Regions from separate parts of the Leuconostoc sp. BM2 genome, predicted to be linked through region 1. Evidence: predicted binding sites of a transcription regulator. Region 1 holds the regulator's gene; the other holds the start of a gene.

Region 1 (3,191 bases):
GGTAAGCAAATTCATGTTTGAACTTATAGAGACCATCAGAAACATCAAATTCACCAATGCCACCAAAATCATATTCGATTTTGCCAAGTGACAGTCCCCATTTCAGCATCTCATATTGAATGGCGGCTGGTGCGTTATGTTTACCAAATTCGCGATAAGAGCCAGCATACATATACCAAATCTCATCACCATAAGCAAATCCTAAGCCACCAGCAATCACTTGCCCTTCAAAATGAGCCAAGTAGACTCGGAACAAGCCTGTCCCTGCCCATAATTTTTGCATACGAAGGAAGTAATCTAATGGTCTGTGTGTGATACCATGATTTTTTGCCATTGCCACGTAGGTATCAAATAGTGCTCGAATATCCTCTTCACTATCACCAAATGTAATTGTCACACCATCACGAAATGCACGTCGAATATCATTACGAAGTTTAGGCTTGAAGTGCAACATCAATTCATCTTCATTGGTAATAGGCGTAGCACCTTCACCGCGACCATCATAGTATAAGACGACATTCTTACGTGGCTGAATATTACCATGCATGTGTGTAACTTGCGTATTACGTGTCTGGAAGCCTGCCTCAAGATATTTTTGATTCAACTCATCCGAATACTGTACTTCAGGATCCATTCTCAACAAGAAGACATTATCCGGTAATGCTGCTAAAGCTTCCTTAATCAAATCCTTAATTAAATCAACATCTTCAATATCGGCAACAGGTCCACGGCCAGCATAAGCTAAAACTTTTCCGGGAACAGCCTCAACTGTTAATACTGACATAACCGCATCAATTTGACCGTCTGTTTCATGATAAACATAAACGTGGTTCCAGTTTGCTTTCAATTCACCCCATAGTGGATCCTGTGTGACTTGTCCTCTTGGATTTTCACGCACAAACTTTTGATATGCTGAGACTTTTTCTTGATCATCTAAATTTAAAATTGTCATTTAACTTATAATCCTGTCGTAATTGAACCGTAATTTTCAATGAAATACACCAAAGTTTGCAATTCATTGGTTAAGTCAACGTTTTGAACACGTACGTTGGCAGGTACCGTGACACGCAAAGGCGTAAAATTCAAAATTCCCTTAACACCGGCACTCACTAATTGATCTGTAATATCTTGGGCAACACCTTGTGGCACAGTCAAGATCGCAATGTTAATACGTTGCGCACTAATCTGTTCCTTCAATTCACTCATTTTATAAATTGGTACACCAGCTAAAATAGTGCCTGTTCGCTTTTCATCGGCATCAAAAGCAGCTGAAATACGCATATTTGACGATTGATGGAAGTTAAAGTTAAGCAAGGCTTGTCCCAAATTTCCAGCACCGATTAGTGCGACGTTGATCAAACTATCTTGGTCCAAAACATTGGCAAAGAAATCCAATAGCGCTTTAACTTCGTAGCCATAACCTCTTTTACCTAGAGCACCAAAATAAGAAAAATCACGACGAATTGTCGCCGCATCGAACTTAATAGCATCACTTAATTCTGATGATGAAATACGATCTGTACCAGCATCATGTAAGAAAGTTAGATAACGAAAATAAATTGGTAACCGCTTAGCGGTTGCGCGTGGTATTTTTGGTTGTTGCGTCATAATATATCTCCAGTAATTTCACTTGTGAACTTTTGCATAGTAATTGTACCATATATTTAAGGGTTTTGCGAAAAGATAGTGAAACATTCACAATGATGTCACGATTGTAATAGTTCAAAATCCAATCCCGGATCCGTATTAAGGTCCAAATCCGCATAGATATTTTGTTTATAATTCCAGTAACCAGCAGCACCAATCATCGCAGCATTATCGCCAGTATACGCCACTGGAACTGGAATAAATACTGTATCATTGAAATCATTTAAAAGTGTTGTCAACGCTTCACGCAACTGGGAATTAGCAGCAACACCACCAGCTAAAACAAAGCTCTTAACTGGATAATGACGTAATGCACGCTCAGTACGACCGATTAACGCATCCACAACAGCATTTTGAAAACTCGTTGCCAAATCATCTTGGTTAATCGTTTCTTGCTTTTGTTCGGCATGGTGAACATAATTAATGACCGCACTCTTTAATCCTGAAAAACTAAAATCATAGTTGTCTTCATGAGCCATAGCCGTTGGAAATTTAATAGTTGCTTTACCACGATGTGCCATTTCATCAATGGTTTTACCAGCTGGATAAGGGAGTTTTAATAACCGTCCGACTTTGTCAAAGCTTTCACCAGCGGCGTCATCTCTTGTTTCACCTAATACTTCAAATTTATTTTCAGTTTTCATTAGGACTAATTCAGTATGACCACCAGATACCATCAGAGCCATAGCTGGATATATGATTGGTTGATTAAAATTTGCCGCAGAAATGTGTCCCGCTAGATGATTAACAGGTATGATTGGCAGGTCATGCGCCAAGGCAAATGTCTTAGCACCCATCAATCCGACCAGTAGTGAACCAACTAATCCGGGCCCATAGGTCACCGCAACCGCATCTAATTCAGATGGGGTGACCTGAGCTTGTTTCAAGGCATCATCAAGTACTCTGGTGATCCATTCAATGTGATGTCGACTTGCTACTTCAGGTACAATGCCACCAAACCGTTGATGGGAATTGATTTGCGTTGCAACACTATTGCTTAAAACAATGTGTCCATCTTCCACCACTGCTACACTGGTTTCATCAGCACTCGATTCAAATGCAATTATTTTAGTCAATTTTTCGCTCCATCATAATGGCATCAGCACCATTTTTGTAATATTTTTCTCGACGATAATAAGGTTGAAAACCAAATTTGCGGTACAGTGCCTGTGCTGCCGTATTGGTATTAGCTACTTCCAATAGTACGCGCTTCGTGTTAGGCAACGCAAAAACCGCCATCAGTAATGCTTGTCCAATACCTTGATGCTGAAATTTCGGCGAAACACCTAAACTACCAACTTCAACCTCATCTAAAATTTGTGTTGCACCAAGAAAACCACCTGTCGTCACAAAATAAATAGAACGTGGACTACGCAGTTCATGCTCAAATACTTCTTTTGGCCAAGGTGACGGTGCAAAAGACTCATTTGCTAATTGCCAAATGTCATCAAGATCTTCAATTGTTGCCCGTCTGATTATCAAAATTTAGTGTCATTGAGACCGCATCTTCGTGGTCACCAAGATAATAACCTTTCTTAATTTCC
Region 2 (3,191 bases), on a different contig from region 1:
TCATCGGCTGGGTGTAATACTAAATTCACACGTTGATAAATCGAAATGGCAACGGCAATGAAGGCGACACCAATAAAATTAATTACTGTATACAACACAGTTGCTGCCACTGAATTAGCATTTGGCATAATTTGATTGAAAATATTTGAAAACCATTGAATAAAAATTGAAAATGGTAACATAAACAAGAAATTACCAATAATACGATGCCAATCTAACTTTTTCATCAATAGCGCATTTAGAAATGAAATAAGCATGCCGAGAACTAGGAATGCCCAAAATAAAACAAGTGAATTATTTCCTAGTAAGGCTTGACCTAGATTAGCCTCTGCAGCTGTCCAATAAGCTGATCCCAAAAAAGCGGGTTTTATATGTGAAGCTGTGACGAGCGTCAAAACATTTCCCATCGCATTTAAAATCAATGAAATGCCAAAAAACATAAGTGATTTGCTCATTGAAATGCTTCGTGGATTATGATGTCGCGCATTTTCTGCCATCTTATGCCTCTTCGCCACCAACCTTGACGACTGCCTTGGAAACGACACCTAATTTACCATTCACAAAATCATCTACAGTCTGGTAATCTAGTTCGTGAGACATCAACGATTCAACGTCTAACTTGCCTGATGATAACAATGCCAATGAATCTTCAAAGGCGTTTGGATTGATAAATGATCCTTGAATCGTCAATTGCTTTTGGAAGACTTCATAAGTGTTCATTTGGAACTTTGCGTCGGGGCCACCAACACCAAACATCAAAACTTGAGCACCACGGGCTGAAGCCTCAATGGCTGCTTCTTGTGTTTGTGGTAAACCAACTGCTTCAACGACAACATCATAAGTACCTTCAGGAATTTTATCACCATCTTTGGTATTGTACGTATTTTTCACGCCAAACTTTTCTTTGTTCATAGCGAGCTTTTCAGGAACAATACCAGCCAAGTCGACTTGGTGAATACCATAAGCTTGCAAAATTTGAACAAAAAGCTCACCCATGAAGCCATCACCAATAACCAATGCCTTTTGGTAAGGTGTCACTTTAAGTAGTTGAATACCGTGAACCGCACATGAAATAGGCTCAACAACGGCAGCTGACTTAAGTGAAACGTTATCAGGAATTTGGTAAACAACTGATGCAGGTGCCGTGAAGTATTCCTCAAATCCACCATTACGTGTAACACCAACAGCCGACAAGTTTTCGCAAAGTTCTGGACGTGCAGTACGGCAATACTTGCATTGGCCACAGTAAATATTAGGATCAATTGTTACACGATCACCAACAGCAACGTTTGTAACATCAGAACCAATCTCAGCTACAACACCGGAATTTTCATGACCCAACACAATTGGTGGCACAGCATCTGCTGAGCCGGGAAGGCCGGCATACAAAGCGTGATCAGTACCACAAATACCAGCGAATGCCGTATGAATCAAAACTTCATTGGGTTTTACCTCAGGCTTTTCAATGTTCTCAACCTCTAATTTTTTTGTACCAGTTAACACAAGTGCTTCCATGTTTGTTCTCCTTTTTTATTTGTGATTAAATTAACTTACGAGGACAATGGTAAACCTTTAGCACGACAAAGTCAAACGTTTATCACATTTATTTTAGTAAGGGGAATAGACCATGTGATAGAATATTAAGAGAGTATGGAGGATTGCAATGGTTGCAAAATTAAGTGATGTTGCGGCGTTAGCTGGTGTTTCAGTAACAACGGTATCGCGCGTCATCAATAACTATGGTTCATTAAGCCAAAAAACAATTAATAAAGTTCACGAAGCTATGCGAGAGTTGCATTATCAACCTAATGCCATGGCGCGTTCGCTGCAAGGAAAATCATCGCAATTTATCGGATTGATTTTTCCGAACATGGAAAATCCCTTTTTTACAGCTTTGGCGAGTGAGATTGAGCAACAGCTATTTGAGTTAGGGTATAAGGTCATTATTGCAACTTCAGCTAATAATGTTGAAAAAGAGCGTCAGTACCTTCAAATGTTGGCTGCGAATCAAGTCGAAGGTATCATTACTTCTTCACATAATTTGGGTATTGGTGAGTATCAAAACACCTTTTTACCAATTGTTTCTTACGATCGTTACTTGGCAGATAACGTGCCAATTGTTAGCGAGGATAATGAACAAGGTGGCTATTTAGCTGGTGAGTATCTATTGTCTACTGGTGCAAAAAGGTTATTAATGTTAAGTGATGATGATGGCTCAGAATCACCAACCCATCAACGGTACGCAGGATTTTTACGTGCTACACAACAGAATTCGATTCCTGTTGTCAGACAAAATTATAGTTTACAAGGGTTTGCTACAAGTAAGGACATCGACAATATGGTGTCTTATATCATTAAGAATGGCATTGAGGGGGTCTTTGCCTATAATGATGTGGCTGCTATTCAACTAGAAAATGCTTTGCAGAAGGCTGGTAAAAGAGTGCCAGAGGATATTAACATTATTGGATACGACGGGACACCAATTGTCCGGCGTTTGCATCCAAATTTGCCAACAATTGTTCAACCGATTGCAGCGGCTGCATCACAGTTAATAGAGGTATTATTTGCACTGATTAAAACACCAAGAACAACAATGACGCCTGATAGTTTGCTGCCAGTGTCACTGTATTTACCAAAAGACTAATTTTTGGTAACATTTCGGAGGGGAAAATGTTTCTAAATTCACTCACTGCATTGCCCAACTGGCTAGAACATTTAATCGCCAGTGATCATCATTTCACATTAGCAGCATTTGGTATCATGTTTGTATTGATATTTATTGAGACTGCTGGGATTGTGACAGGATTTATTCCTGGTGATACGATTTTGATTACAGTAGGAAGTTTGGCTGGCGCCCATCATAATATTGGTGAATTGCTTTTGGTTATTGGCATTTTTGCAATTGCTTCTTTTTTAGGAGATGCTGTTAATTATTGGTTGGGCGCGTTCATTACGACACAAGTCGCTAAAATACCCTGGGTTAAAAAATATTCACACAGTAGTTTGACTGATGAAATCGCTAAAGATTTTCATCCCAAGAGATGGTTGCTATTCGTTGTGTTAGGCCGCTTTTTACCCTTTATTCGCGTTGCTGTGCCATTATTAGCACATCGTTTGGGGTTAGCCTTTCCAGTTTATTTACGAATGGCTGCTTTTGCTAGTATTTTATGGTCAGCCAGTATTGTCTCAAT

The links. The regulator Rex, encoded in region 1, represses fermentation and respiration genes when NADH is low (regulators of the CRP and FNR family bind a similar motif). The targets are predictions, from matches to a motif close to TTGTGAANTANTTCACAA.
Region 2: BMG01_RS00220 (zinc-dependent alcohol dehydrogenase family protein) is a predicted target of Rex. The motif match lies at 1,535-1,552, and genes of this name have one in related genera.

The regions. Positions count from the first base shown of each region.
Region 1 covers NZ_MOWQ01000009.1:32,692-35,882, reverse strand. The annotation lists gene BMG01_RS04455 (peptidoglycan bridge formation glycyltransferase FemA/FemB family protein) at 1-952, opposite strand, end outside; gene BMG01_RS04450 (redox-sensing transcriptional repressor Rex) at 958-1,608, opposite strand; gene tsaD (tRNA (adenosine(37)-N6)-threonylcarbamoyltransferase complex transferase subunit TsaD) at 1,707-2,723, opposite strand; gene rimI (ribosomal protein S18-alanine N-acetyltransferase) at 2,716-3,129, opposite strand; gene rimI (ribosomal protein S18-alanine N-acetyltransferase) at 3,104-3,191, opposite strand, start outside.
Region 2 covers NZ_MOWQ01000001.1:42,340-45,530, reverse strand. The annotation lists gene BMG01_RS00225 (hypothetical protein) at 1-497, opposite strand, end outside; gene BMG01_RS00220 (zinc-dependent alcohol dehydrogenase family protein) at 499-1,515, opposite strand; gene BMG01_RS00215 (LacI family DNA-binding transcriptional regulator) at 1,664-2,644, shown strand; gene BMG01_RS00210 (DedA family protein) at 2,671-3,191, shown strand, end outside.